Regions from separate parts of the Bradyrhizobium sp. USDA 3240 genome, predicted to be linked through region 2. Evidence: riboswitches for the same ligand, from Rfam matches in the RefSeq annotation. Region 2 holds a riboswitch; the other holds the start of a gene.
What was found. A riboswitch is a leader RNA that binds a small molecule or an ion and turns the genes downstream of it on or off. The one in region 2 is predicted to bind glycine.

Region 1: linked by a shared signal. The riboswitch ahead of gcvT (glycine cleavage system aminomethyltransferase GcvT) and the one ahead of ACVIGA_RS05125 (D-amino acid dehydrogenase) in region 2 are both predicted to bind glycine.

What each region holds. Positions count from the first base shown of each region.
Region 1 is NZ_JBSSGD010000002.1:1,100,119-1,115,760, forward strand. It holds gene ACVIGA_RS05915 (NADP-dependent isocitrate dehydrogenase) at 1-1,155, shown strand, start outside; gene ACVIGA_RS05920 (DUF3455 domain-containing protein) at 1,192-1,692, shown strand; gene ACVIGA_RS05925 (cyclic nucleotide-gated ion channel) at 1,787-3,034, opposite strand; gene alaS (alanine--tRNA ligase) at 3,046-5,718, opposite strand; glycine riboswitch at 5,922-6,010, shown strand; gene gcvT (glycine cleavage system aminomethyltransferase GcvT) at 6,152-7,297, shown strand; gene gcvH (glycine cleavage system protein GcvH) at 7,318-7,683, shown strand; gene gcvP (aminomethyl-transferring glycine dehydrogenase) at 7,706-10,579, shown strand; gene ACVIGA_RS05950 (acyl-CoA thioesterase) at 10,761-11,198, shown strand; gene recA (recombinase RecA) at 11,358-12,446, opposite strand; gene ACVIGA_RS05960 (hypothetical protein) at 14,062-14,268, shown strand; gene ACVIGA_RS05965 (hypothetical protein) at 14,291-14,521, opposite strand; gene ACVIGA_RS05970 (hypothetical protein) at 14,719-15,027, opposite strand; gene ACVIGA_RS05975 (hypothetical protein) at 15,116-15,430, shown strand; gene ACVIGA_RS05980 (amidase) at 15,427-15,642, shown strand, end outside.
Region 2 is NZ_JBSSGD010000002.1:937,689-953,330, reverse strand. It holds gene ACVIGA_RS05175 (NADPH:quinone oxidoreductase family protein) at 1-34, shown strand, start outside; gene ACVIGA_RS05170 (esterase/lipase family protein) at 120-794, opposite strand; gene ACVIGA_RS05165 (crotonase/enoyl-CoA hydratase family protein) at 791-1,681, opposite strand; gene ACVIGA_RS05160 (amidase) at 1,817-3,235, opposite strand; gene ACVIGA_RS05155 (M20 aminoacylase family protein) at 3,228-4,400, opposite strand; gene ACVIGA_RS05150 (M81 family metallopeptidase) at 4,407-5,927, opposite strand; gene ACVIGA_RS05145 (ABC transporter ATP-binding protein) at 6,168-7,817, opposite strand; gene ACVIGA_RS05140 (ABC transporter permease) at 7,965-8,852, opposite strand; gene ACVIGA_RS05135 (ABC transporter permease) at 8,856-9,797, opposite strand; gene ACVIGA_RS05130 (ArgE/DapE family deacylase) at 10,060-11,376, opposite strand; gene ACVIGA_RS05125 (D-amino acid dehydrogenase) at 11,503-12,810, opposite strand; glycine riboswitch at 12,879-12,993, opposite strand; glycine riboswitch at 12,997-13,101, opposite strand; gene ACVIGA_RS05120 (M20/M25/M40 family metallo-hydrolase) at 13,193-14,323, opposite strand; gene ACVIGA_RS05115 (ABC transporter substrate-binding protein) at 14,593-15,642, shown strand, end outside.

The DNA of each region.
Region 1 (15,642 bases), 160 kb from region 2:
ATCATCTGGCAGTACATCAAGGACAAGCTGATCAACCCGTTCCTGGATGTCGAACTGCTCTATTTCGATCTGGGCATGGAATACCGCGATGAGACCAATGACCAGGTGACCATCGACGCGGCCGAAGCCATCAAGAAGGTCGGCGTCGGCGTCAAATGCGCCACCATCACCCCCGACGAGGCCCGGGTGAAGGAGTTCGGCCTGAAGCAGATGTGGAAGTCGCCGAACGGCACCATCCGCAACATCCTCGGCGGCGTGATCTTCCGCGAGCCGATCATCTGCAAGAACGTGCCGCGCCTGGTTCCCGGCTGGACCAAGCCGATCATCATCGGCCGCCACGCCTATGGTGACCAGTACCGCGCCACCGACATCAAGTTCCCGGGCAAGGGCACGCTGTCGCTGAAGTTCGTCGGCGAAGACGGCACCGTGATCGAGCGGGAAGTGTTCAAGGCGCCCGGCGCCGGCGTCGCGATGGAGATGTACAATCTCGACGACTCCATCATCGATTTCGCCCGCGCCTCGCTCAATTACGGCCTGCTGCGCAACTACCCGGTCTACCTCTCGACCAAGAACACGATTCTGAAGGTCTATGACGGCCGCTTCAAGGACATCTTCCAGGACATCTACGACCGCGAGTTCAAGAAGGAATTCGAGGCCAAGGGCCTGACCTACGAGCACCGCCTGATCGACGACATGGTGGCCTCGGCGCTGAAATGGTCCGGCGGCTATGTCTGGGCCTGCAAGAACTATGACGGCGACGTGCAGTCCGACACCGTGGCCCAGGGCTACGGCTCCCTCGGCCTGATGACCTCTGTGCTGCTCACCCCGGACGGCAAGACGGTGGAAGCCGAAGCCGCCCACGGCACCGTGACCCGCCACTACCGCGAGCATCAGAAGGGCAAGGAGACCTCGACCAACTCGATCGCGTCGATCTTCGCCTGGACCCGTGGCCTCGCCCACCGTGCCAAGCTCGACAACAACGAGGCGCTGGCGAAGTTCGCCACCACGCTGGAGAAGGTCTGCGTCGCGACCGTCGAAGAGGGCTACATGACCAAGGACCTCGCGCTCCTGGTCGGCGCCGACCAGCGCTGGCTCTCGACCACCGGCTTCCTCGACAAGGTCGCCGACAATCTCGGGAAGGCGATGGCGGCCTGACGGCCGCTGTTTCCGGACACAATAGCGAGCGTGACCATGACCCTTCTCGGCCGGGTGACGCTCGCATCCTTGTTGCTGACCGGATCGGCGGCACTCGCTGCCGATCCCCTGCCCGACGTCGTCGCGGCGCCCGACGAGACCGCGGTCCTCACCGTCCATGCCGAGGGCGTGCAGGTCTATGAGTGCAAGCCGGTCACCGACGGCAAGTTCGCCTGGTCGTTCCGCGAACCAGTCGCCACCCTAATCGCCGGTGGCCGCACCGTCGGCCGGCACTATGCCGGCCCGAACTGGGAGCATGTCGACGGCAGCGCCGTGACCGCCCGCACCGCTGGCAGCGCGCCCGGCGCAACGTCAGCTGACATTCCCTGGCTGAAGCTCGAGGTGATCGCCCACCGCGGCAACGGCCTGCTCACGAGCGTCGCCACCGTGCAGCGGATCAACACCTCGGGCGGCGAAGTCAGCGGCGCCTGCGACAAATCAGGCGCGTTGAAGAGCGCGGCGTATTCGGCGGATTACGTGTTCCTGCGCCGCGACTAGAGCGTTTTCAAGCGAAGTGGGTACCGGTTCACGTGAAGAAAACGCGTCAAAAGAGGAATCTAAAGCCTCGTTCCGATTTGATCGGAACGAGGCTTTAGTCGCGGATGCCGCCGTCGGTCTCGTGCGGCGCCTGGGCGATCTCGCTGGCGGCAAGGTCACCACCGGCGGTGAGCGGATCGGCGAGCCGCACCTCCGCCGTCTCCCTGACATGGGCGGCGAGCGCCGGCATCCGCTCGATCAGGGCATGGAAGTCCTGCGCATCGAGCAGCAGCAGCTTGGTCTTCCGCATCGTCACTGTGCCGGAACGGTTGGTCCGCCGGAGCAGCGCGATCTCGCCGAAGAACGCGCCGTCGGCAAGCCGCACCCGCTGGCTCGGCAGGTCGATCTCGACCTCGCCGGCGGTGATGAAATACATCGACGACGCCGCATCGCCGCGCCGCACCAGCACCTCGCCTGCCTCGATGGTCTGTGACCGCAACAGCCGCATGATGTCGGCGATGTCGGCGGCGTTGAGGTGCGAGAACAGCGGCACCCGCGCCAGCATGCCCCAGGTCACGACGAAGTCGCGGCGCCGCACCTCGTCGGCGAACGCAGTCGAGACGATCGCGACGGGCAGCGCGATCATCGCAAAGCCGACCACGATCGCAACCACCGTGACGATGCGGCCGAGCGGCGTCACCGGCACGACGTCGCCGTAACCGACGGTGCCGAGCGTCACGATCGCCCACCACATCGCCTGCGGCATGGTGCCGAACTTGTCCGGCTGCACCTTGTGCTCGATGGCATAGAGCAGCGCGGCGAACAGCAGCACCGCACCGGTCAGGATCACGACGCAGCCGAACAGCGTGCGCCGCTCGGCATGCAGCGCCGCCAGCAGCGAGCGCATCGCGGTCGAATACCGCACCAGCTTCAGGAATGGCAGCATGCCGAACAGCACCAGCGCGGTCTTGTCACCGATCGCAAGCGCGATGGCCGACGGCAGGAAGGCGAGCAGGTCGATGACGCCGAGCGCCGAGAAGGCGTATTCCAGCCGTGCCTGCAACGGCGTCATGTCGCGCAGCGAGCGGCCGACCACACTCCAGAGCCGCGCGGCATATTCCAGCGCGAAGGCGATAACGGCGGCGATCTCGATCGCTGTGAACAGCCACCCGAACTGCGCATCGATCTCCGGCACCGACGCCAGGATCGCGGCCAGCACATCGACGGTGATGATCGCGACGACGAGCCGGACGAAGCGCGAGCCGACCGAATATGGCAGGTGGTCCTGCTCGAGCAGCTCGTAGAGACGCTCGCGCAGCCCGGGATCGCTGATCGTGGGCTTGAGCGGAGCCGTCGCCACGATCAGCCTCTCCGTCAGGCGCCGGCCATCGCTTGTTCAATTGCCGACAGCGCGGCGTCCGCCTTGGCGCCGTCGGGGCCGCCGGCCTGCGCCATGTCGGGCCGGCCGCCGCCGCCCTTGCCGCCGAGCACCTCGGAGCCCTTGCGCACCAACTCGACCGCGTTGAAGCGCGAGGTCAGGTCGGCGGTTACGCCGACCACGATGCCGGCCTTGCCGTCCTCGGTGACGCCGACGATCGCGACCACGCCGGAGCCGATCTGCTTCTTGCCGTCGTCGACGAGGCTCTTCAGGTCCTTGGTCTCGACGCCCTCGACCGCGCGTGCGAGCAGCTTGACGTTGCCGACCTCGCGAACGCCGGAGGCGGCACCGTTCGACGACGAACCGCCGCCCATCGCGAGCTTCTTGCGGGCATCCGACAGGTCGCGCTCGAGCTTCTTGCGCTCCTCCATCAGGGCTGCAATGCGCGCCGGCACGTCCTCGATCGAGGTCCGCAGCTCGGCCGCCGCGGCCTTCGCCAGCGTCATGGTATCATTGGCGTGCTTGCGCGCATGATGCCCGGTCAGCGCCTCGATGCGGCGGACGCCGGAGGCGACTGCGCTCTCGCCGGTCACCGAAATCAGGCCGATATCGCCGGTGCGGCGGACATGGGTGCCGCCGCAGAGCTCGACCGACCAGCCAAGCGCGTTCTGGCCGTGCTCGCGGGCGCTCTTGCCCATCGAGACGACCCGAACCTCGTCACCGTATTTCTCGCCGAACAGCGCGCGCGCACCGGCCTCGCGGGCATCGTCGACACCCATGATGCGGGTCGTGACCTCGTCATTCTCGAGCACGACGTCGTTGGCGATGTCCTCGACCCGGGCGAGCTCTTCCGGCGTGATCGGCTTCGGATGCACGAAATCGAAGCGCAGGCGATCGGGCGCGACCAGGGAACCGCGCTGCGCGATGTGATCGCCGAGCACCTGGCGCAGCGCCTCGTGCAGCAGATGCGTCGCCGAGTGGTTGGCGCGGATCGACGAACGCCTCGTGTGGTCGACCTCGAGCTGCAAGGCCGTGCCGACGTTCAGCGTGCCCTGCTCCACCGTGCCGACATGCACGAACAGGTCGCCGGCCTTCTTCTGCATGTCGGTGACGCGGAACTTGACGCCCTCGCCCGTGAGAATGCCGACGTCGCCGACCTGACCACCGGACTCCGCATAGAATGGCGTCTGGTTCAGCACGATCGCGCCGCTCTCGCCGGCCTTGAGGCCGTCAACCTCGGCGCCGTCCTTGACCAGCGCCGTCACGACGCCTTCCGCGCTCTCGGTCTCGTAGCCGAGGAATTCGGTTGCGCCGAGCTTCTCGCGCAGCGGGAACCAGATCGTCTCGGTCGCCGCCTCACCAGAGCCGGCCCAGGAGGCGCGCGCCTTCTCGCGCTGGCGGTTCATCGCGTCGGTGAACGAGGCCTGGTCGACGCTGATGCCGCGCGACTTCAGCGCATCCTGTGTCAGGTCCAGCGGGAAACCGTAGGTGTCGTACAGCGTGAACGCGGTGTCGCCGTCGAACATGTCGCCCTTCTTGAGGCCGGCGCTCTTCTCGTCGAGGATCGATAGTCCCCGCACCAGCGTCTTGCGGAAGCGGGTCTCTTCCAGCTGCAGCGTCTCCTCGATCAGCTTCTCCGCGCGCACCAGGTCCGGATAGGCCTGGCCCATCTCGCGGACCAGCGCCCAGACCAGACGATGCATCAGCGGCTCGCTTGCGCCGAGCAACTGCGCGTGGCGCATCGCGCGGCGCATGATCCGGCGCAGCACGTAGCCGCGGCCTTCGTTCGACGGCAGCACGCCGTCCGCGATCAGGAACGCCGAGGAGCGCAGATGGTCGGCCATCACCCGGTACGACGCCACGTTCTGCGCGTTCGGCCCATGGCCGAGGGCCGAAGCGGCCGCATCGATCAGATGGCGGAACAGATCGGTCTCGAACACGCTCTCGACGCCCTGCAGGATGCAGGCCATGCGCTCCAGCCCCATGCCGGTGTCGATCGAGGGACGCGGCAGCGCCACGCGCTCCTCCTTCGTCACCTGCTCGTACTGCATGAACACCAGATTCCAGAATTCGAGGAAGCGATCGCCATCCTCCTCCGGGCTGCCCGGAGGTCCGCCCCAGATATGCTCGCCGCGATCGATGAAGATCTCCGAGCACGGACCGCACGGGCCGGTATCACCCATCGCCCAGAAATTGTCCGAGGTCGGGATGCGGATGATGCGGTCATCCGAGACCCCCGCGATCTTCTTCCAGTAACCGGCCGCCTCGTCGTCGGTGTGGTAGACGGTGACGAGCAGCTTGTCCTTCTTCAGCCCGAAATCCTTGGTGATCAGATTCCAGGCGAGCTCGATCGCGCGCTCCTTGAAGTAGTCGCCGAACGAGAAGTTGCCGAGCATCTCGAAGAAGGTGAGATGGCGCGCGGTGTAGCCGACATTGTCGAGGTCGTTATGCTTGCCGCCGGCGCGGACGCACTTCTGCGACGTCGTGGCGCGCTGATAGCCGCGCTTCTCGACGCCGGTGAAGACGTTCTTGAACTGCACCATGCCGGCATTGGTGAACATCAGGGTCGGGTCGTTGCGCGGAACCAGCGGCGACGACGCCACGATCTCGTGGCCGTTCTCCTTGAAGAAGTTCAGAAATGTCGACCTGATGTCGTTGACGCTGCTCATGTTCATCCAATCGGAAAAAGGGGCCGGCCAGCCGCAAAAAGGCGTCATTTTCCGGCCGAACGCTTTTAGACATTGCCAGCTGCGGTGTCCAGAAACTGTGCAGGCAGATCATGGGCTTGCCGCGGCAGCACAAAGCCCATTGGATAGTTGTTGCAGCTGCGTTGACAGTCTTGGTGGCGCCGTGTTTTCTACCTACCTGTTACCCCGTCACGTCGGGAGAGACCGGCCTTACCGCCGGCGCCGAAGGAGCAACCGCCCCGGAAACTCTCAGGCAAAAGGACCGCGTGACGTCTGACATCTGGAAAGAGGCGCTGGGGTTCTCCCCGACGCGCCCGCCGACGGGATAATACTCTCAGGCACAGCGACAGATGGGGCTTTCTGCAGGTTTCTCAAGGGGAAATAGGTCCCCGGCGGGAACCGCGAGGGCCCTGTGATGCTTGCGCGCGAAACCTCTCCGCTGAAACAGACCCCGCTGCACGCGCTGCATCTGGCGCGCGGCGCCAAGATGGTGCCCTTCGCCGGCTACGACATGCCGGTGCAATACACGGCCGGCGTGATGAAGGAGCACCTGCACACCCGCAAGGACGCAGGCCTGTTCGACGTGTCCCACATGGGACAGCTCGTGCTGAAGGCCAAATCCGGTAAGGTCGGTGACGCGGCACTCGCGCTGGAAAAACTGGTGCCGCAGGACATCGTCGGCATCGCGCCGGGACGGCAGCGCTACGCGCAATTCACCAACGACGACGGCGGCCTGCTCGACGATCTGATGGTGGCGAATTTCGGCGATCACCTGTTTCTGGTGGTCAACGCCGCCTGCAAGGCCGAGGACGAGGCGCATCTGCGCGCGCATCTCTCCGAAGCTTGCGAGATCGTGTCGCTGGCCGACCGCGCGCTGATCGCGCTGCAGGGGCCGAAAGCCGAGTCGGCGCTGGCGAAACTTTGCCCAGATGTCAGTTCGATGAAATTCATGGACGCCGGACCGCGCCGCGTCGCCGACATCGACTGCTTCGTCTCGCGCTCCGGCTATACCGGCGAGGACGGCTTTGAGATTTCCGTGCCCGCCGACAAGGCGGAAGCCCTGGTCACCGCGCTGCTGGACAATCCCGACGTGCTGCCGATCGGGCTCGGCGCGCGCGACAGCCTGCGGCTCGAAGCCGGGCTTTGCCTCTATGGCCACGATATCGACACCACGACGACGCCGGTCGAAGGCGCGCTGGAATGGTCGGTGCAGAAGGTCCGCCGCAGTGGCGGCGCCCGCGCCGGCGGCTTCCCCGGCGCCGACAAGATTCTCACCCAGTTCGCACAAGGCGCTTCCCGCCGCCGCGTCGGGTTGAAGCCCGACGGCCGCGCGCCGGTGCGCGAAGGTGCCATGCTGTTTGCCGATCCGACCTCGACCGAGCAGATCGGCAAGGTGACCTCGGGCGGCTTCGGCCCGAGCCTCAACGCACCGGTTGCGATGGGCTATCTGCCGACATCGCTTTCCGCGCTCGACACGACCGTTTTTGCCGAAGTGCGCGGCCAGCGGCTACCGCTGAAGGTCGCCGCCACGCCCTTCGTTCCCAATACCTACAAACGCTAAACGCCAAAGGATCGATCCCCATGACGACGCTGTACACGTCCGACCACGAATGGCTCCGCATCGAGGGCGACGTCGCCACGATCGGGATCACCGATTACGCGCAATCGCAGCTTGGCGACGTCGTGTTTGTCGAACTGCCCAAGGTCGGCCGCAGCCTGAAGAAGGCCGAGGCCGCCGCCGTCGTCGAATCCGTCAAGGCCGCCTCCGACGTCTACGCGCCGATCACCGGCGACGTGGTCGAGGTCAACGAGGCGCTCGCGGCCGAGCCCGCGCTGGTCAATTCGGATGCCGGCGGCAAGGCCTGGTTCTTCAAGCTGAAGATTGCCGACAAGAGCGAGCTCGGCGGCCTGATGGACGAGGCCGCCTACGCCGCGCACACCGCCTGAGGATCAAGCCGAGGACCACGTCATGAACGCGCCCTTCAAGCCGATCAACGAAGCTGCCACCGATTTCGCCCGCCGCCACATCGGACCGTCACCGCGCGACGTCAACGCGATGCTGGAAACGGTCGGCGCCGCGAGCCTGCAGGCGCTGATGAATGAGACCCTGCCGGCGTCGATCCTTCAGAAGGCGCCGCTCGATCTCGGCCGGGCACTGAGCGAGACCGAAGCGCTCGCGCATATGAGCGAGCTCGCCACGCAGAACCAGGTGTTCACCTCGCTGATCGGCCAGGGCTATTCCGGCACCATCCTGCCCGCGGTGATCCAGCGCAACATCCTGGAGAACCCGGCCTGGTACACCGCCTATACGCCGTATCAGCCGGAGATCAGCCAGGGCCGGCTCGAAGCCCTGTTCAACTTCCAGACCATGATCTGCGATCTCACCGGCCTCGACGTCGCCAACGCCTCGCTGCTCGACGAGGCGACCGCGGCCGCCGAAGCGATGGCGCTCGCCGAGCGCCACTCGCAGGTGAAAGCGAAGGTGTTCTTCGTCGACAAGGAAGTTCATCCGCAGACGCTGGCGGTGATGCGCACGCGCGCCGCGCCGCTGGGCTGGGCGCTGGTGGTCGGCGATCCCCTGACCGAGCTCGACAAGGCCGACGTGCTCGGTGCCCTCTTGCAATATCCGGGCACGACGGGCGCGGTGCGCGACCTCCGGCCGGCGATCGCATCGCTGCGCGCCAAGGGCGCGCTTGCGATCGTCGCGGCGGATCTGTTGTCGCTGGCCCTGCTGACCTCACCCGGTGAGCTCGGCGCCGACATCGCAATCGGCTCGGCGCAGCGGTTCGGCGTGCCGATGGGGTATGGCGGACCGCACGCCGCCTACATGGCGGTGCGCGACACGCTGAAGCGCTCGTTGCCCGGCCGCATCGTCGGGCTTTCGGTGGATTCGCGCGGTGCACCGGCCTACCGACTGGCGCTGCAGACCCGCGAGCAGCATATCCGCCGCGAGAAGGCGACCTCCAACATCTGCACCGCGCAGGTGCTGCTCGCCGTGATCGCCTCGATGTATGCGGTCTATCACGGTCCCGAAGGCCTGACCCACATCGCACGCGGCGTGCATCGCCGCGCCACCGTGCTCGCCGCCGGCCTGCGCAAGCTCGGCTTTGCGCCGACCAGCGACGCCTTCTTCGATACGGTGACCGTCGAGGTCGGCGCGAAGCAGATCGAGATCGTCTCCCGCGCGCAGGCGGAGCGGATCAATCTGCGCATCGGCGCAACCACGCTCGGCATCGCGCTCGACGAGACCACGACGCCGGAGACGGTCGAGGCGGTATGGCGCGTGTTCGGCGGCAAGCTCAGCTTTGCCGAGATCGAGGCGGCCGCGCGCGAGGCGCTGCCGAAGGAGCTGCGGCGCACCAGCGCCTTCCTCACCCACCCGGTGTTCAACACCCACCGTTCGGAGACCGAGTTGCTGCGCTACATGCGCAAGCTCAGTGATCGCGACCTCGCGCTCGACCGCGCGATGATCCCGCTCGGCTCCTGCACGATGAAGCTCAACGCCACCACCGAGATGATCCCGCTGACCTGGCCGGCGTTCGGCAATCTGCATCCGTTCGCCCCCTCAGATCAGGCCAAGGGCTATCACGCGCTGTTCAAGCGGCTGGAGCAGTGGCTGTGCGACATCACCGGCTATGACGCGATCTCGCTGCAGCCGAACTCCGGCGCGCAGGGCGAATATGCCGGGCTGCTGGCGATCCGTGGCTATCACCTCGCGCGCGGCGAGCCGCACCGCAAGGTGTGCCTGATCCCCTCCTCCGCGCACGGCACCAATCCGGCCTCGGCCGCGATGGTCGGCATGGATGTCGTGGTGGTGGCGTGCGATGCGCGCGGCGACGTCGATGTCAGCGATCTCCGTGCCAAGGCGGAGAAGCATTCGGCCAATCTCGCCGCCGTGATGATCACCTATCCGTCGACCCACGGCGTGTTCGAGGAGCATATCAGCGAGATCTGCGACATCGTGCATGCGCATGGCGGACAGGTCTATCTCGACGGCGCCAACATGAACGCGCAGGTCGGGCTGTCGCGGCCCGGCGACTACGGCGCCGACGTCAGCCATCTCAACCTGCACAAGACCTTCTGCATCCCGCATGGCGGCGGTGGCCCCGGCATGGGCCCGATCGGCGTGAAGGCGCATCTTGCGCCTTATCTGCCGGGTCATCCCGCAACTGACGGCGCGACAGCACACGCCATCGGCCCGGTGTCGGCCGCGCCGTTCGGCTCGGCGTCGATCCTGACCATCTCCTACATCTACATCCTGATGATGGGTGGTGAAGGCCTCACGCGCGCCACGGAGATCGCGATCCTGAATGCCAATTACATCGCCGCGCGGCTGCAGCCGCACTTCCCGGTGCTGTACCGCAATGCCCGGGATCGCGTCGCGCATGAATGCATCATCGACCCGCGCGCCCTGAAGACAACCAGCGGCGTCACCGTCGACGACATCGCCAAGCGGCTGATCGACTACGGCTTCCACGCGCCCACCATGAGCTTCCCGGTGGCGGGTACGCTGATGATCGAGCCGACGGAATCGGAATCGAAGTTCGAGATCGACCGCTTCTGCGATGCCATGATCGCGATCCGGGGCGAGATCGCGGAGATCGAGAAGGGCCGCTGGAAGGTCGAGGCCTCGCCGCTGCGCCACGCGCCGCACACCGTCCACGACATCGCCGACGACGCCTGGAGCCGGGCCTACACCCGCGCCGAGGGCTGCTTCCCGGCCGGCGTATCACGGTCCGACAAATACTGGAGCCCGGTCGGCCGCGTCGACAATGTCTACGGCGATCGCAATCTGGTGTGCTCGTGCCCGCCGATCGAGGATTACGCGCAGGCGGCGGAGTAGTCGGGCGACGTGTCTCGGGAGGCGCGCGCGTCGCCCGGATATCAAAGCGCAGGTTGAGCCCTCCGGCTCAACCTGGCATCTACAACGATAAGAATTCGGCGTTTCGCTCGTCCTCGACCTGCACCGGTCGAAGCGGACGCGAGACCAACGATAGCAAGGGCCGCCCGCGGCAGGAGGAAACATGCGCGAGGAATTCTGGTTTCATTTCCCGTTTCGCGTCCGCTACTCCGAAGTCGACGCCCAAGCCGTGGTGTTCAACGCCCACTACCTGACCTATTTCGACACCGCGATAACGGAATATTTCCGTGCACTCGGCTACGACTATCTTGGCGAGGTGGCGCGGACCGGCATCGACTTTCACACCGTGAAATCAGTCGTCGAGTACAAGGCGCCGATCCGGTTCGACGAAGACATCGAGGTTTGCGTGCGCGTGGCACGGATCGGCCGTTCCTCGATCGTGCTTACCCTCGCGATCTTCGCCAAGAGCTCCGAGGATTTGCGCGCGACCGGCGAAATCATCTGGGTCGCGACCGACCAGAAGACCCATCAATCGGTCGCGGTGACGGAGGATCTCCGCGCGCTGATCGCGAGCCGGGAAAAGGCGCTGGCCCGCGGATAAGCGCCAGATATTGGTTCCGACGCTGCACAAAACCAAACAGGCGCCGAAGACGTCGGCAACTCAACGTCCTCAGCGCCCGCTTGCAGCGAAATGATTTGATCGTTTGAGCATGATCCTCTCGGAAAACCGCTTCGCACTTTTCCGGATCATGCTTGCGGCTTACTCCTCGGCGGGCTCTTCGCCTTCGGCATCGCGCTCGGGCGTACCGGCAAGGATCTGCTCGGCGATCAGGCCGGAGTTCTGGCGGATCGCAGTTTCGATCTTGGCGGTGATGTCGGGATTCGCCTTCAGGAACGCCTTGGAGTTCTCGCGTCCCTGGCCGAGCCGCTGGCTGTCATAGGAGAACCAGGCGCCCGACTTCTCGACGATGCCGGCCTTGACGCCGAGATCGAGGATTTCGCCCATCTTGGAGACGCCCTCACCGTACATGATGTCGAATTCGACCTGCTTGAAGGGCGGCGCCAGCTTGTTCTTCACCACCTTGACGCGGGTGGTGTTGCCGACCACCTCGTCGCGCTCCTTGATCGCGCCGATGCGGCGGATGTCGAGACGGACCGAGGCATAGAACTTCAGCGCGTTGCCGCCGGTGGTGGTCTCCGGCGAGCCGTACATCACGCCGATCTTCATGCGGATCTGGTTGATGAAGATCACCATGGTGTGGGACTTGTTGATCGAGGCGGTGAGCTTGCGCAGCGCCTGGCTCATCAGGCGCGCCTGCAGGCCCGGCAGCGCATCGCCCATCTCGCCCTCGAGCTCGGCCTTCGGCACCAGCGCCGCAACCGAATCGATCACCAGCACGTCGACCGCACCAGAGCGCACCAGCGTGTCGCAAATCTCCAGCGCCTGCTCGCCGGTGTCCGGCTGCGAAATCAGGAGCTCGTCGATGTTGACGCCGAGCTTGCGCGCATAGACCGGATCGAGCGCGTGTTCGGCGTCGATGAAGGCGCAGATGCCGCCCTTTTTCTGGCCTTCCGCCACGGTGTGCAGCGCCAGCGTGGTCTTGCCCGACGATTCCGGCCCGTAGATCTCGACGACACGTCCCTTCGGCAGGCCGCCGACGCCGAGCGCAATGTCGAGCCCCAGCGATCCCGAGGACACCGTCTCGACATCCATCGAACGGTCGTTCTTGCCGAGCTTCATCACCGAGCCCTTGCCGAACTGACGCTCGATCTGGGAGAGCGCGGCTGAGAGGGCCTTGGACTTGTCCATGGAGGATCCTTCGACGATACGCAGTGCAGTAGCGGACATTTGGGATGTGCTCCTTATGGCGGGGATTCGCTAGCGGGAAAAACGGGCGATGAGATCGGGCGGAACGCGTTTGTTGATAGGAATCTCGTACCACGTTTGTTCTGTGTTCGCAATATGTTCTTTCCGACGTGTCGGTGCTGTCCGTATTTAAGCCCCGGAGTTCTGGTTTGATTTCGGATTCATAGTTGCGCGGATTAAACGAACAGAAACCATGACTTAGCTGATGTTCTCAGTAGGACTACCGAGACGGCATAGTAAATGTTCTAGCCCCATCATTTTCCATGGGACGCTATCTGTTCTTCCAGGCTTTACAGCCGGAACAACTTCCACCCGCCTTAAATCGCCATTCGTTCCACGCGTTGCGACAAAAGGCCTGAAACAGATAGCTCGCTATTCCTTCCAGACAGGTACACAGTAAGTCCATCACCGCCCGCCCGTGGCTGTCATCGGTGATGAGATCGCCCGGTAGCGCTCCCGCCTTCCTCCAACGGAACGGAGCGCGCCATGGTCATGAAGCGACCGCGTCTCACGCACACAGAATCACTTGAAGAGCGTCTCAACATCGAGGCACAGCGGCTCCGGAAGGAGGCGTGGGGCACTCCCCCGGGCGTCGAGCGCTCCCGCCTTATCCGCAAGGCGCGTCTTGCCGAAACCGCCTCACAGTTGAGCGACTGGCTGCGGTCGCCGGGTTTGCGAGCGCCGATATGAGGGGCCGATACCGTTCGAGAGTAGGCTCCGCAGGTAAAGAGGCCATCGCACTCTAAACGTGGAATATCCGGGATTTTGTTCGTACCCTCTCGGGCTGGAAGGCCTATGCCGCCTGTAAGATTTTCAAACGGGCGGCATGGCTTTGTTTAGGCGGTCTCAACTGGCTGCCGAGGCGCCTCAATCGGCGGTCTTTGTTCAAGTTATCCGGCGCGCCTTTGCGTGACGTCTGCGCCAACGGCAACGCGGTGAAGCGCCGAGGCAGCGCGGTCCGGATTGATCGCCGTGATAGCCAATTTGGGACATGTCCTGTGGCACAAATTGTATAGGCTTCCAGCTATCAGGATTTTGCACACCTTCCTGGGGCTAGGGCCAGCGCCGTCCGCAAGCATTTCAAGCGGGCGGCGTTGTGCTGTCAGGCATAGGCCTGAATGAAACCGGGGCGGATCCAAGCGCGCTGACGGAGCCATTATCGAAGCGTCTGGGCCGTGGCGCGGCGCGATCCGTAGTTCTCCGGGGCAGAACAAAGTTCCGCGAGCAGGCGGCACTGCCCTCGTCCCAACTGCATCACATTATCAACGAGTTACCGAAGGATTTGGCGCGGCCGGATCACGATTGGCACAATCTGCATACTACCTTGGTACCCCTCCTGACGCGCCCAAAAACTACGTAGCCTTCACGGGAAGACTCGGGTTCCGCCAGTGTTCGTAACATTGGCTAGTCCGGCCCAGCGCACCGATAGCGTGTCGCGAGGCAAGGCGGCGCCGCCGCCGAACGGATCCCCTTCGGGATCCATAACGACGTCCGAACGGGCGCGACGGTTCACTTCATCCTTGGACGGGTGTTAATCATTGCTACAACCTTTGATTTAAATATCGACGACCGCCATCCATTCGCGGAACCGTTCCAGATGATCCACAAGGGCGTCGAATTCAGCGTCACGCAGCTCATGCCCGGCGTCTGGAAATGGCGTTTCCAGATCGGCGATCGGGTCTTTATGGGCAAGACCGAAGCAAAACTCGACCTGTTGGCGATCCGCCGCGTGCAGCTACGGATCGACCGCGAGCTGAACAACCTCGGGCTCGGACGGAGCCGCGGGCACCGCGATCAGGACTGAGGCGCAGTCCGTCCGGCAGGCTTCAGTCCGCGCTTGCCAGCCGCCGCATCGTGAACTCGATGTCGCCGCCGGGCAGCTCGCGCCAGCTTTCGACGGCGCTCATATAGGCGGCCTTCGGGTAGCGTTTGAGAAAGTCGCGCGCCCGCAGGCGGGCTTGATCGCGCGGCAGGCTGAAGGTCTCGCGCAGATAGCCGTCATCCGGCTTGCGCCGTGCGGCCATCCGGCTGGCGAGATCGCGCGGACGCAACACCATTGCCGCAACTCCGGAATAGAGCCCCGTTCCGATTGAATCGGAACCGGGCTCTAGATTCTAGTTTTGACGCGTTTTCTTCACGCGAACCGGTATCCACTTCGCTCGAAAACGCTCCAACTGACGACGCCCCCAATATAGGGGCGGCGTCACAAGAATCCGAGTCTGCGGGAAGCCGGCGAGGCCGGCAGGAACGGGGCTTACTGGCTGCGCTGCGCGGAGCTTCCGGGCTGCGCCGAGCTTCCCGTCTTGGTCTTCGGCTTGGCGGGAGGATGGGCTGCCGCCTTCGGCGGCGCATCGCTGCGCACCGCGCCCCAGGGATCGGAGGATCCCTTGGCGTCCGGAATCTTGCTCAGCGAGTCCTTGTAGGCCCGGTCGTTGACCGCGTCCCGATCCTTCTCGTCCTGGGTCTTGGTCTTGACCTCAGGCATCAGATTGACGTTCGGCATTTGCGCATAGGCCGGCGCCGACAACAGCACCGCAACCGCAACTGCGCTCAAAACTCTCATAAGAACGCTCCTTGCATTTTCGTCAGCGGTATATCACCGCAAGAAAGCCGCCGCCAAGCGCCCGTCCCTGCCCTAGAGGTGGTCTGACTTGCAGGATTTCGGCGACTGCATCCAGTCGTCCCAGATCGGACCGCATCGCGTGCAGCTACCGAGCGCAAGCCCGATCGCGATCGCGCCGCCCAGCAATACCAACCTGCGGAACATGGACGCCCCCACCACTGACGAGGGGCAATTGGGCGCCAAAACTGGGGCATTTTCAAGCCGGGCACGGCGCTTGCAACGCAGCGCAAGCGCGTCGGACAGCAGCGCGGGCCGCGTCGGAGCGCAGCGGTCGCGCGATGGGTTTGACCGGGCAGCCCCCCAAACTACACTGCGCAACAAAGCAGAAAAGGAATCGAAATGACTTTGGCGATGAGCTGGGACGAATGGACGCGTCATGACGGGACGGCGCTCGCCGAGCGGGTCCGGAATGGCGAGCTGACGCCGCGGGAGCTCGCGGCACAGGCTGCCGCCGCCACAGCCAAGGTCGATCCCGCGCTCTCCGGCATGGTCGAGCTGTTCGACGACGTGATCGCCGATCCCGCGCGCGACGGCGCCGATCTCAACGGCCCGTTC
Region 2 (15,642 bases):
GGCGATCGGGCGTGTGGCGCTGATGATGCAGTAGTAGCTCGTCATTGCGAGTGAAGCAATCCATAGTCACCGTGTGGGCGGTATGGATTGCTTCGTCGCTTCGCTCCTCGCAATGACGGTTAGTGCGGCGTGAACTTGCCTTGCCGCAAAAACACAATCGTCTGCGCGATTGCATCCCGGTTGCGCACCAGCCAGGGATGCGAGGTGCGGATCACGATGTGATCGGCCATGCCGTCGAGCCGGGTGTTGGTGACCGACACCCGGCCGTCGTGCGGCCGCGGCAGTCCCATGGACGTGATCGGATAGACCGAGCGGTTGCCGGCGATGATGCCGGCCTCATAATCGATCGCCGGCAGCAGCGCGCTGGTTGCGGTATCGCGGCGGGTGACGAGCTGCTGGCCGGCCGGGCCGAAGAAGGCGTGATAGGCGGCTAGGTGTTTCAAACGGTCCGCGATCTCGCTGCCGCCGTTCGGCGTGCCCAGCATCACTACGCGACCGAGCCGCGCCGGGCGATATCGTGCCAGATAGACGCGGGCCAGCAGGCCGCCCATTGAATGGCAGACGAAATGCACGGAGCCGTCGAGGCTCTGCGCGAAGCGATCGAGCGACGGATGGATGTCCTCCGCCAGCGCATCGAGCCCTTTGCGCCGGCTCTCATAGTCGAGATTGAGGGTGGCAAAGCCGGCATCGCGCAGCGCCAGCTCCATCCTGCCAAACGAACGCGCCGTCCTGCTGATGCCGTGCAGCAGGACGACGCCGTCAGTCGTGGACGCGGCGGGACGCCGTTCGGTCACTTATAGTCGCGCTCTTGCCACCACGGGAAATAGTCGGGCATGTCCGACGACACCTTGTTCTTGAACTCCGCCGGACGCTTTTCCAGGAACGACACCACGCCTTCCTTGACGTCCTCGGAGCGGCCGCGGGCATAGATGCCGCGGCTGTCGACCTTGTGCGCCTCCATCGGATCGTCGGCGCCCATCATGCGCCACATCATCTGGCGGATCAGCGCCACCGACACCGGCGCGGTCTTGGCCGCGAACTCCTTGGCGAGCGCACGCGCGGTCGGCAGCAGATCGTCGGGCGGCACCACCTTGCTGACGAGACGGCCGGCGAGCGCTTCCTGCGCCGGGAAGACGCGGCCCGAGTAGCACCACTCCAGCGCCTGCGAGATGCCGACGATGCGCGGCAGGAACCAGCTCGAGGCGGCCTCCGGCACGATGCCGCGCTGCGAGAACACGAAGCCGAAGCGCGCGGCTTCGGAGGCGATGCGGATATCCATCGCAAGCTGCATGGTGACGCCGATACCGACCGCCGGGCCGTTCACGGCGGCGATCACAGGCTTGAGGCACTTGAAGATGCGCAGCGTCACCTGGCCGCCGCCGTCACGCACCTGCGGATCGCTGTAGTCGACGCTGCCGTCGGCATTGCGCTTGACCGGACCGCGCCGCGCATCGCGGTCGAAGGTGTTGGCGCCGGAGGATAGATCCGCGCCGGCGCAGAAGCCGCGGCCTTCACCGGTGACAATGATGGCCCTGACGTCGTCGTCCTTGTCGGCTTTGTCGAACGCGTCGATCAGCTCCTGCTGCATCGTGGCGTTGAAGGCGTTGAGCTTGTCGGGCCGGTTCAGCGTGATGGTCAGGATCTGCTCGGCGACCTCGTACTTGATCGTCTCATACGCCATGGGGATGATTTCCTCTCGGTTTTCTTGAATGAACGGCGCTGACGCGCGTCTCCATTCAGTTAACCCGGCAATCATCCCTTGTGAAGAAGAGGGATGCGCGGCGTGGTTCCGCGCATCCTGACTTGCGTTGAGGCGCTACTTCTTCGGTGGTGCAGGCCACGGCTTCTGCGGGCCGCGCAAGCCTTCGAACGCCTTGCCGATGCCGAGCACGCCGATGTCGTCGAAGCGGCGGCCGATGATCTGGACGCCGATCGGAAAGCCCTTCTTGTCGTAGCCGGCGTTGATCGACAGCGCCGGGTTCTCCGACATATTCCACGGCACGGTAAAGCAGATGTGCTCGAACGGCTTCGTGGGGTCGTTGAGAGGTGCGGCGAATTCCGCCGGGAAGTTCACGACCGGCGACACCGGCGAGATCACATAGTCGACCTCGCAGAACAGCTTCGCAGCGGCCGCGCGGATCGCCATCGTCTGGTTGAAGCCGCGCACCACGTCGACGCCGGAGAGCTTTGCGCCGGCCTCGGCCCAGTTGAGGATGTAAGGCAGGGTCTTGCCGCGGTCGGCCTGCGACAGCTTCGACAATTCGTCCCAGGTTCGTGCGCGCCAGAAATTGTCGAGCCCCTCGAGCATCTCAGGCGTCAGGATGCCGTCGATCTCGGTGATGACGGCGCCGGCGGATTCGAGCGCCTTCGCGGCCTTGACGACGACCTCGCGAACGTCCTTCTCGACCTTCTGGCCGGATCCGGCGTCGAGCATCAGCCCGATGCGCAGCTTGCGCGGCGACTTCTCCAGCGCCTTCCAGTTCACCTCGAGCGCCGGCAGGCTCATGCCGTCGCGGCGATCAGGGCGCGACAATACGCTCATCATCAGCGCGGCGTCGTCCACGGTGCGGGTCATTGGTCCCGCGACGCGGCCGACATAGGGCGGATCGATCGGCACGCGGCCGAGGCTCGGCTTCAGGGCGACGAGGCCGCACCAGGAGGCCGGCAGCCGCACCGAGCCGCCGATATCGGTGCCGAGATGCAGCGGGCCGTAGCCGGCAGCACCGGCCGCGCCTGCGCCTGCGCTCGAGCCGCCGGGGTTCTTGCTGACATCCCAGGGATTGCGGGTCAGCGGATGGAACGACGACAGCCCTGACGACAGCATGCCGTAATCCGGCATCGTGGTCTTGGAGAAGATCACGCAGCCGGCTTCGCGCAGCCGCGCGGCAGGAGGCGCATCCTTTTCCGCGGGCGCGAGCTTGACGCTCGCCGCACCCAGCGGCACCGGCTGGCCCTTGGTCGCGACGTTGTCCTTGATGGTGACGGGAACGCCGTCGAGCGTGCCGACCGGCTCGCTCTGCTGCCAACGCTCAGTCGCGGCCTTGGCGACCTTCCGCGCGCCTTCGGGATCGTACAGATACAGCGCCTTGATGTGCGGCTCCCAGGTCGCGACCTGGGAGATGATTTCCTCGAGCACTTCGGACGGCGAGAACTGCTTGGCACGGTAGCCGGCGAGCAGGTCGACGGCCGAGAGATCGTGCAGCGACGTGATGGCGTCCCCTTTCGGCTTATGCATGCGCACCTGCCGGCATACGTTTCTCGATGATGCGGGCGAACATGCTGGCGCCGATCGGCAGGATCTTGTCGTCGAGAACGTAACCGGGATTGTGCACGGGCACCGAACCGTCATGGCCGACCCAGAAATACGCGCCGGGAATGGCCTGCATCATGTCGGCGAAATCTTCGCTGCCCATCTTGGGCGTCGAGCGGGTGATCACCTTGGCCGGATCGACCACGGTGCGCGCGACTTCCTCGACGACGCGCGACTGCTCTTCCTGATTCACCAATACGCTGAAGCCGTCGCGGATCTCGACCGAGATTTCGGCGCCATAGGCCACGGCAAAGCCGGCGGCGATCTCGCGCATGCGCTTGCGGATCAGTTCACGGATCTCGTCGGAGAAGCAGCGCACCGTGCCGCACATCCAGGCTTCGCCGGGAATGACGTTGTAGGCCGACCCGGAATGGATCTGGGTGATCGACAGCACCGCAGCCTGCAGCGGATCGACGTTGCGGCTGACGATCGACTGCAACGCCTGTCCGAGCGTCATTGCGATCACCACCGCGTCCTTGGAGCGCTCCGGCATCGCGCCATGCGCGCCGTAGCCCTGGATCCTGATGTCGAAGAAGTCGGCTGCGGCCATTGCCGGGCCCGGCAGGATCGCGATCTCGCCATGGTTGAGGTCGGGCGCGTTGTGCAGGCCGTAGACCTCGTCGCAGGGGAACTGCTTGAACAGGCCGTCCTTGATCATGGCGCGCGCGCCGCCGAGGCCTTCCTCGGCCGGCTGGAAGATGAAATGCACGGTGCCGTCGAAATTGCGGGTCTCGGCGAGATAGCGCGCCGTGCCGAGCAGCATCGTGGTGTGGCCGTCATGGCCGCAGCCGTGGAAGCGGCCGGGGATGGTCGAGCGCCACTTCAGATTGGTGTTCTCTTCCATCGGCAGCGCGTCCATGTCGGCGCGCAGGCCGATCTTCTTGCTGCTGTTGCCCTTGCCCTTGAGCACGCCGACCACGCCGGTGCCGCCGAGGCCGCGATGCACCTCGATGCCCCAGCTCGTGAGCTTGTCGGCGACGATGCCGGAGGTGCGGACCTCCTCGAAGCCGATCTCGGGATGCGCATGCAGATCCCGTCTGATGGCGGTGAGTTCGTCGGCAAAACTGTCGATGCGCTCAATGGTCGGCATGGCTCTCTATCCGTTTGTGCGTGATGGGGAGGAGGGGGTGAACGTGGGGCCGTTAGGCTTGATACGAATGCCCGGTCGCAAATGTTTCCACGGCAGCGTGGCGGTATCGGCCGGCATGGCGCCGGGCGCAGCGCAGATCAGCAGTTTCTCGGCGATCGGCTCGAAATCGGCGCGGAAATGCACCGAGCTCTTGTTGACCAGGATCTTCTGCGCGGTCGGCTCGATGCCGACATAGCGGTACATCGACTGGTCGGCAAGCTGCGCCTTGTAGGAGCCGACGACGACGCGGACGTCGCCGACCCGCAGGCAGGCCGAGGGCCCCATGTCCATGTCGCGGCCGCCGAAATACGGGCCGGGCGCAACGAACTTGCCGTCGGAGAGCTGCTCGACCACGAAAGTCTCCCGGTACGGCGCGTCGCCGGGAATGCCGGACTTGCCGCCGAGCTCGAGCGTGACGGTGGCGCCGACGCCGGCCGTGTGCGCGGCCTTGGCCGATTGCGGGTCGTAGATCACGCCGGTTGCGGCACTCGCTCTGTTGCGCACCAGCGCGCGCAGCATGCCTGTGGTGTCGGAATCGCCGCCGGCGCCGGGATTGTCCTGGGTGTCTGCGATGATGATCGGCCGGCTCGCCGACTTCGCCAGTTGCATCGCCAACTGCACGCCTTCGTCGGGCGCATAGATCCGGCCGTCGAAATCGTCCTCATGGCTCTCGACCAGGGCGACGACCTTGTCGGCCGCCGCATCGGCATCGGCTTGGGTCCGGCCGTAGGCGAACACGCTCGGCCCGCAATCCCTGAAATCGGCGGCCGGAAAGCCCGGCGCAAACGACAGCGTCGGCACGGCGTCGCTCTCGAGGGCGGCGAGCTTTTGATAGATGCCTTTGGTGGGCTGGTCGTTGGTGCATTGCCAGCTGATCGGGATCAGGAACGGCAATTGCCGGAATGCCTTGGCAAACCGCTGTCCCGTTTTCAGCATCAGCGCCAGATGCCGGGCGCAGGCGCGGCCGGTGTCGGCCATGTCGACATGCGGATAGGTGCGGTAGGCGATCAGCGCATCGGCATGCTCGATCATCTTGGGCGAGACGTTCGCATGCAGATCGAGGCTCACCACCAGCGGCAGGTCCTGGCCAATCGCCTTGCGCACGCGGGCAAGGGTTTCGCCTTCGCCGTCGTCATAATGCTCGGTGACCATGGCGCCGTGCAGGTCGAGATAGACGGCATCGATCGGGCCGGCCGCGACGATGCCGTCGACCATTTCGGTCACGATCCGCTCGAACGCATCCTTGCTGACATGCGCCGACGGGCTGGCCGCCGCGAAAATCGTCGGCACCAGCTCCCAGCCATTGGCTTCGGCAGCCTCGACAAACCCGGCGAGGCCGACATTGATCTTGCGCATGACCTTGAGCACCTCGGCGCCATGCGTCATCGACGGCCAGCCGCCGCCGTGCACGAAGTCGTCATAGGTTGCCTTCGTCGGCGCGAAGGTGTTGGTCTCGTGCAGGAAGCCGCCAACGGCAATGCGGGTCATCAAGTTGGTCTCGATACGTTTCTTCGGTCGTGATGCGATCGGAACGGTTCGCGCCACGATCTCGTTGGTTTGAGCGTGTTCTTTCGGGAAGACCGGCGTCCACCTTCCAGGGCATGCCCTAGCGCGCGACGTTAAGCGTGTCGTCGCGCCAAGCGCAAGCCGGGGAGCACCTCCGGATTTGCATGCCCTATGGGCGTATTGAAAGGCCCAAAGGTACGTCGCGAGATTAAGTCTAAAGACCTAGGCCGTTGCCACGAGGCCTTCCGAAACCGGGCGGAAATTCGCAAAATCCCAGCCGCGCCCCGGTGCTGCTTCGAGCAGCGCACGGGTGTAGGCCTGTTGCGGATTGGTCAGCACCTCGGCCGCCGGTCCCTGTTCCACGACGCGGCCATGTTGCATCACGGCGACGTCGTCGCAGATCTGTGCGGCAACGCGCAGATCATGCGTGATGAACAGCAGCGCGATGCCGAGCCGCCGCTGGATTTCGTCGAGCAGATTGAGAACCTGCGCCTGCACCGAGACGTCGAGCGCGGACACCGCCTCATCCGCGACCAGCACGTCGGGATCGAGCGCCAGCGCGCGCGCGATCGCGATGCGCTGGCGCTGTCCGCCGGAGAACTGGTGCGGATAGCGCGAGATCGCGTCGGGCGGCAGGTGGACGAGCTCGAGCAGCTCGCGGGCCCGCGCCAGCGCATCCTTGCGCGGCATGCCGTAGTTGATCGGGCCTTCCGCGATGCTCTCGCCGACGGTGACGCGCGGATTGAGCGAGCGGTAGGGGTCCTGGAAGATGATCTGGATCTTCTGGCGATGCGGCTGCAACAGCCGGCGCGACAGGTCGGAGATCTCGCGGCCGGCGAGCCGCACTCCGCCCGAGGTCGGATCGATCAGGCGGACGATGCAGCGTGCGACCGTCGACTTGCCGGAGCCGCTTTCGCCGACAATGCCGAGCGTGCGGCCCTTGCGCAAAGTGAGCGTGACGTTGCTGGCGGCGGCGACCTCGCGGGCCTTGCCGTACAGCGACCGCTCCCGGTAGATCTTGCTGAGCTCGTTGGCTTCCAGCACCACGGGCTCGGTGGTGTCCGGACGCGGCGCGCGCGGCACGAGGCTCGGCACCGCGGAGAGCAGGTTGCGCGTGTACTCCATCGTCGGCTTGCGCAGCACGTCCTGCAGCGCGCCGGTCTCGACCAGCCGGCCATGGCGCATCACCGCGACGCGGTCGGCGATCTCGGCCACCACGCCCATGTCGTGGGTGATGAACAGGACAGCGGTGCCGTGGTCGCGTTGCAGGTCGCGGATCAAGGTGAGGATCTGCTTCTGGGTGGTGACGTCGAGCGCGGTGGTCGGCTCGTCCGCGATCAAAAGCTTCGGCTCCAGCACCAGCGCCATCGCGATCATGATGCGCTGGCGCTGTCCACCGGAGAGGCGGTGCGGATAGGAGGAGAAGATGCGCTCGACATCGGGCAGCCGCACATGCTCCATCATCGCCAGGATCTTCTGACGTCGCGCGCGGGAGTCGAGATCGGTATGGGCGCGCAGCACCTCGTCGATCTGGCGGCCGACCGGCACCACCGGATTGAGCGCGGTCATCGGCTCCTGGAAGATCATCGCCATCCGCGTCGCGCGCAATTGCCTTAGGCGGCGATCGCTCGCGGTGAGCAGTTCCTCGCCGACCAGTTTGACGCTGCCGCCCGACGGCACCAGTGTGCCCTTCTGCAGCAGGCCCATCGTGGTCAAAGAGGTCACCGACTTGCCCGAGCCGCTTTCGCCGACAAGGCAAAGCGTCTCGCCTTCGCTCACCTGCAACGAGAGGTCGTCGATGATGCGGTGCGCGTCCGTCTTGCGGCCGAGACCGACGACGAGGTTGTTGATGTCGAGGACGACGTTGGTCATGTCAGGGTCTCGTGTTGCGAGGAGGCACGATGGGTCCGTCACCGTCGTTCCGGGACGGTGCGCAAGCACCAGACCCGGAATCTCGAGATCCCGGGTTCGGTGCTTCGCACCGCCCCGGGATGACGGCTTCAATTGGCATCGAAGCCATCATTTGCCCTCACGCTGTTTCATGCGGGGATCGAGCGCGTCGCGCGCGGCGTCGCCGATCAGGTTGACGCTGAGAATGGCGATCGAGAGCAGCAGGCCCGGCCAGAAGATCAGCGACGGCTTGACCTGGAAATAGGCACGGCCCTCGGCCATGATGTTGCCCCAGGTCGGCGTTTCCGGCGAGATGCCGGCGCCGAGGAACGACAGGATCGCCTCGGTCAGGATCGCGGATGCGCAGACGTAAGTGCCTTGCACGATCAGCGGCGCGATCGTGTTCGGCATCAAATGCCGCCACATGATCTTCGGCAGGCTCGAGCCGAGCGAGATCGCGGCCTCGACATAGGGCTCCTCGCGCGCGGTTAGCACCACCGAGCGCACCAGCCGCGCCACGCGCGGGATCTCGGGGATGGTGATCGCGATCATCACGGTCCAGATGCTGGCGCCCGACAGCGACACCACGGCGATCGCGAGTAGGATCGCGGGGATCGCCATCAAGCCGTCCATCACGCGCATCATCACCGCATCGACCCAGCGGAAGAAGCCGGCGACGAGGCCGATCAAGAGCCCGATGGCGATCGAGCAGACGGCGGCGCCGAGCCCGATCAGCAGCGAGATCCGTGCGCCGTAGATGACGCGCGACAGCAGGTCGCGTCCGTAGGCGTCGGTGCCGAGCAGGTATTGCGCGCTCGACGGCTTCAGCCGCTGCGACGGCGTCAGCAAGAGTGGATCATGAGGCGCAAGGAGCGGCGCGAAGATCGCCATCAGGATGATCAGGACGAGGCAGATCGTCGCAACCGCGATGATCGGCGTCGACGCCAGGAAGCCGAACTTGACGCGGAACGGCCGGGTGACGGGGATAGAGGATTCGGGAAGGGTTTCGATCGCCATTGCTCAGTACCGGATGCGAGGATCGAGCAGGGTGTAGGCGAGGTCGATCAAGAGATTGACCGCGACATAGATACCCGATGTCAAAAGGATCATGGCCTGGATCACCGGATAGTCGCGCGCCAGCACCGCATCGACGGTGAGGCGGCCGATGCCGGGCAGGTTGAACACGCTCTCGGTGACGACGACGCCCGAGATCAGCAGCGCGAAGCCGGAGCCGATCACGGTGATGACCGGAACCGCGGCGTTGCGCAGCGCATGGCGCATCAGTACGCCGCTCTCGCCGATGCCCTTGGCGCGCGCGGTGCGCACGTAGTCCTCGCCCAGCACGTCGAGCATCGAGGCCCGCGTCATGCGCGCGATCAACGCGACATAGATGAAGGAGAGGGTGCAGGTTGGCAGGATGATGCGTTCGAAGAACGGACCGAAGCCGGCCGAGATGCTCTTGAAGCCCTGCACCGGCACCCAGCGCAGATCGATCGCAAACACCTGGATCAGCACATAGCCGATCACGAACACCGGCACCGAGAAGCCGAGCACGGAGAGCCCCATCACGAAGCGATCGATCCAGGTGCCGTGTTTCCACGCCGCGATCACGCCGAGCGGCACCGCCACCAGGATCGAGAGGACGATGGTGGCGAGCGCGACCGAGATCGAGGGCTCGAGGCGCGGACCGATCATTTCGAGGATTGGCTTGTTCGAGATCAGGGAGACGCCGAGGTCACCGTGCAGCAGCTTGGCGACCCAGGTATAAAACTGGATGTAGATCGGCTCGTTGAGACCAAGCGAGGTGCGGATGCGGTCGAGCTGTTCCGGTGTCGCATTGTCGCCGGCAAGAATTGCGGCCGGGTCACCCGGCGTCAGCCGCAGCAACAGAAACACGAACAGTGCCACCACGCCCATCACGGGAATGGCGGCGAGGATTCGGCGGAGGAGATAGCCGATCATCGCTGCTATCTCCTGCCGTCAGACGGTGCGAGGCGAAGGCTGGGCCGCATCATACTCATGGTGTCCCCGTGATGTGTCTCATGCGCTTCTGCGTCTTGTCTCAAGGCTAGCGCGAACGTGATGAATTTGCAGGCAAATACTGTGCCAATGGCGACGTCATATCAAGGCGCGGTTCAGGCCGTCGGAGCCTCCTTTGGTCTGAAGTTGCTATTTCGAATTGCACATGTCGCCATGTGCCACCGACCTGAAACGGGAAGTCTATTCACGCTTTCGCCACGCCGCACCAATTGGCGACGAACAGTGCGATGCTCTGCGTTGTCTTGCGAAGGCTGTCGAGCTCGACGCGTTCGTTGAACGCATGCGGGCCGATACCGTACGGACCGTAGCAAAGGGCAGGGATGCCGTAATCGACGCAATAGTAGCGGGTGTCGTTGACGGCGGTGGACAGGCGCTCCTGCATCGGGGCCTGGAATACGGAGTGATGCGCGGCAGTCAGCGCCGCTTCCGCTTCGCTGCCAGGCTCGCACACCGCCGCGTCTGCCTGAAAACCGCTCCACACGAGCTCGGCCGGATTGTCGGACAGAAAGTCGTCGGCCTTGTGCGCTTCGGTCAGGCATTCCTCGATGCCACGCATCGCCTGCTGCGGTGTCTCGCCTGGCAGGAGACCAAGCCGGCAATCCAGCTCGCACCACGCCGCGGTCGAACTGGCCCAATCGCCGCCTTTAATGATCCCGACGTTGAACTTGATCGGGTTCTTGACGCTGCGGAACCAGCTGTTGTCGAGCGCCCGGGCATTGAGCGCCTTGGTGTAATCCTGGAATGCGCGCACCAGGTGCATCGCCGACAGGATGGCGCTCGTACCGGCCTCGGAATAGGCGACATGCACCGGCGTGCCGCGGACGCGCAGTCGAAACCAGACGGCGCCGACCTGGGCGCGCGTCAGTGTGTGTCCGGTCGGTTCGGGAATCAGGCAGGCGTCGGCGCGATAGCCACGCATCAAGGTCGACAGCGCGCCGTTGCCGGTGCTCTCTTCCTCGGTCACGGTTTGCAGATGGACGCGTCCGCCCGGGGCATAGCCGGCGTCTCTGATAGCATCGAGCGCGAAGATCATTGCCGAGACACCGGCCTTCATGTCTTGCGCGCCGCGCCCGAACATCCAGCCGTCGTGCACGGCGCCCGAGAACGGCGGTTGTTCCCAAAGATCGGCGGGCCCCTCCGGCACCACGTCGATATGACCTTGCAGGATCAGGCTGCGTCCGCTGCCTTTGCTGTCGAGCGTCGCAACGACCTGCTGCGATCCGGCAAGGTCGATGCCGTCCATCGGTGCAGCCTTCGGATGACTCATCAGGTTGACGTCGGCAAGGCTGAACGTATCGACGTCGTAGCGGCGCTTTGCGAATTGCTCCGCCAGCCAAGCCTGTTGCGGCGCTTCCTGTCCGCGCAAGCTGCGGAACTGCACCATGCGCGACAGGAACGCGACCTGATCGTTGAAGTTTCGATCGACGGCCGCGCACAGCTCCGCGGCAATCTGATCCGGCTTGGTCAGCGTCTCACGCGTGTCCGCCACCCCAATGCGCATTGTCCCCTCCCGCGCTGAAGCGCTTTGCCCCATTGTGACGCTAGTCGTTGTCATGCGGTGTTTCTCTGCGAATTCCGACTTGGCTACACACAAATACGCTCATATTCTTCCTCGCCGGCCGGATAATTAGAGGAAAGCTGCGCGGGTGGTCTCGGTCGTATCGACCGGCGACGGCACCATCGAGGGCGTGACGAGGTCGCGCCAGTCATCGATCGCCCCTGCGACCATCTGCGCCGTCGCGGCGGACAGCGTCCAGCCGAGATGACCGTGGCCGGTGTTGTAGAACACGCCCGGAATCCGTCCGGCGCGAACCACCGGCATCATGTTCGGCATCATCGGGCGCAGGCCGGCCCATGGCACGACTTTCGACGTGTCGACACCGGGGAAATGCTGCCGCACCCAATCCACCAGCGGCTGGATGCGGTCGGCGCGAATGTCGAGGTTGAAGCCGTTGAATTCGGCCGTGCCGGCGACGCGGAAGCGGTCGGCGCCGAGCCGGCTGGTGACGATCTTCGCGGCTTCATCGAGCAGGCTGACGGTAGGCGCGGCGTCCCGGCTTTGCGGCGCATCGAGCTGCACGGTGATCGAATAGCCCTTCACCGGATAGACGTTGACGCGGTCGTTGAGCAGGCCGGCGAAGTGGCGGCTCGCGACACCGGCGCAAATCACGATGCCGTCCGCCTGCAACTCGTGTCGCGTAGCGACCTCAGCATCGTGCGAGGCGGTATCGTTCCAGCCGATGCGGAAACCGTCATCGCCGCGCGCGATCGCGTCGACGTCGGCTTCATGGACGAAGCTCGCGCCGCGGCGGATGCAGGCGTCGGCGAGGCCGCGCGTGAACTTGTGGATATCGCCGGTGGCGTCCGACGGCGTGAAGAAGCCGCCATAGCAGGTGGTCTGCAGCGCGGGTTCGATGCTGCGGATTTCGTCCGCCGTCACCGGCCGGCGGTCGAGCCCGCCTTGCTGCAGCAGCGTGTTAACGCGCAGGCCCGCCTCGAAGCCGGCCTTGTCGTGATAGACGTGCAGGATGCCGCGGCGTTCGAGATCGAAAGCGATGTTCTCGCGCTGGGCGATCGAGAACAGATGCTTGCGCGCTTCGATTGCGAGCCGCGTGGTCTCGATGGTGTTGGTGCGATAGCGGCCGATGTGGCCGACGAACTCGCCGATCCAGGAATATTTGTGCCAGCTCGGCTTCGGATTCATCAAGAGCGGCGCGTCGCTTCGAAGCATCCAGCGCAACCCCTTGAGGATGGTCGCGGCGCTGTTCCACACTTCCGCATTGCTGGCGGAAAGCTGTCCGCCGTTGGCGAATGAGGTTTCCATCGCAGCGTAGCGATGCCTGTCGAGGACAGTCACCCGGTAGCCGCGTTCGAGCAGGGCATAGGCCGTCGTCACGCCGGTGATGCCGGCGCCAATGATTGCGATGTGAGGCATGGTGGTCTTCAGGCTCCCGTGGGTTAGAGTCGCCGAACCACCGGTGAAACCGGCTGTTTCGACGCCCCATCTGTCACGGTACCTGAGAGCTTGATCCGCATTGGGCCTCGGCCCAATAGCAGACTATCCCCTTCGGTGGACGTCATGGCCGTTTCCATTTGGCCATGCCGTCTCTCTCCAGATCGTCCTGACGATACAGTCCTTTTGCCTGAGAGTTTCCGGGGCGGTTGCTCCGTCGGCGCCGAAGCACAACACGAATGTTGTCGCTTCGATCTCTCCCGCATCGTCGTGTTGGACGGCCGGACCGTAGGCGAAGCCAAAAAATTGGACAAGGCTAAATTTCGGTCCGGCAGTGCCAACGTGTTGTGCAGTGCAAATCGAGTTAATCGAGCGTCGCCAGCAGTGCCGCCAGCAGGCGGCCGCGCTCGGCGAGGCTCTCGACTTCGATATGTTCGTTCAAAGTGTGGGCGTCAGCGCCGCGAACGCCGAGGCCATCGAGGGTGGGGATACCCATCGCGCCGGTGAAGTTGCCATCAGAACCGCCGCCGGCGCTGCCGTGCGGCAAATCAAGACCCATATCGGCGGCGAGACGCTTTGCCTTTTCATAGAGCGCCATGGTGCCGGCATCCGGCTCCCACACCGGGCGCGTGACGCCGCGCGTCACCTTGAATGTCACGTCATTTGCCGTACCCGACAGCGCCAGCATGCGCTCGACGCCGCGGTCGAGATCGGCCTGGCGCTTGGCCATGCTGAGCGCTTCGCCGGTGCAGGTCGTTGCGACGCAATTGACCCATTGCCCGCCATGCACGATGCCGACCGAGAAGGTGCAGTCCTCGGTGGTCATGCCGTCGATGGCTATGATTTGCCGGGCCATTTCACGGATCGCGGAGCGGCCGGAGGACAACGTCGCGCCGGCATGGCTCGGCTTGCCGACAGCTTCCAGATTGAAGCGTGCGATGGCGTAGCGGCCGGTGACGACGCCGTTGTTCGGCCGGCCGGGCTCCGGGACCAGCACGTATTTGTTGCGTGCGGCTTCCGCCTCGATGATGTCGCGCGTCGACGGCGTGCCGACCTCCTCGTCGGGCGTGAACAGCACCGTGATTGGCAGCGGCGTCGTAAAGGACGCGCGCGCCAATTGCCGGATCGCCTCGATCGACAGATAGTTACCGCCCTTCATGTCGAAGATGCCGGGCCCGAAGCACTTGTTGCCTTCGCGCCGCCACGCCAGCTTCTCGATGGTGCCGACCGGATGCACGGTGTCCAGATGGCCGGCGATCAGGATGCCGGGCTGACCTTGTTTCGGATGGGGAAAGCGGGCGCGGACGCAGCCGGCAAAGCCCTGGCGTCCCGCGATGCGTTCGATCGTCGCATCCATCACCGCCATTTCGCGCGCGGCGAGGTCGAGCATGCGCTCGACCGCGGCCGCGTCCCATGTCGGGCTCTCGCATTCCACCCAGTTGCGCAGCCCCTGCAGCATCGCTTCGGAATCAAAAGGAAGATTGGCGGGGTTCATGTCTTTTCTCTCTTGTTGTTTGTTCGCGCCGATACGGGTTCGCGTGCCGTACGAAAAGCTCGGAAGACGCGTTTGTAAAGTCAAATGCGCTGCACCCGCCGCTCATTCGTTCGTATACGTTTGATCCTGCCCAAAACCGATTGACGCGCATTGCGCTTGATGCAAGTCTCGATTTCACAAGCCATACAGCATGTTAGTTCGCCTAAATAACGAACCGCATGCATAACGAATAAGCCGGCTTTGACCAGTTACACGTCAGGAGAAATTGCATGTTGCCTATCTCGCGTTGGAAGCACCGCACGCTAGCGGCTGCGTTGACGGCGCTAGCGTTGTCGTTCGCGCCGCAGGAATTGTCGCTTGCACCGCAGGCCATGGCCGCGGGCAAGACCATCACCGCGGTGATGCATTCGGATCTGCGCGTCATCGATCCGATCCTGACCACGGCGTACATCACGCGAGACCATGGCTACATGGTTTTCGACACGCTGGTGGCGACCGACTCCAACTTCAAGATCCAGCCGCAGATGGCCGACTGGAAGGTATCCGACGACAAGCTCACTTACACGTTCACTTTGCGCGACGGCCTGAAGTGGCACGATGGAACGCCGGTGACTGCCGAAGACTGCGTCGCCTCGCTGAAGCGCTGGGCCAAGGTCGACGGCATGGGCCAGAAGCTGATGGACTTCACGGCGAGCCTGGAGGCCACCGACGCGAAGACGATCACGCTGAAGCTGAAGGAGCCCTACGGCCTGGTGCTGGATTCGATCGGCAAGCCGTCGTCGCGCGTTGCCTTCATGATGCCGAAGCGGCTGGCCGAAACCCCGCCGGACAAGCCGATCCCGGAGCAGATCGGCTCGGGCCCGTTCAAATTCGTTCAGGCTGAATTCCAGCCGGGCGTGAAGGCGGTCTATGTCAAGAACACGGACTACGTGCCGCGCAAGGAGCCGGCGAGCTGGACCGCGGGCGGCAAGGTCGTGAAGGTTGACCGCGTCGAGTGGGTCACGATGGCCGACGCGCAGACGGCGATGAATGCGCTGCAATCCGGCGACATCGATTTCCTGGAGAACCCGTCGTTCGACACGTTGTCGATCCTGGAAGGCGACAAGGACCTGAAGGTCGAGACGCTGAACAAGTTCGGCTTCCAGACGCTGGGCCGCATGAACTTCCTCTATCCGCCGTTCGACAACATCAAGGTTCGCCAGGCGGCGCTGATGGCGATCAACCAGAAGCAGGTGCTCGACGCGCTGGTCGGCAATCCCAAGTATTACAAGACCTGCGTCTCCTTCTTCATCTGCGATACGCCGTTCGCGTCCGAGGTC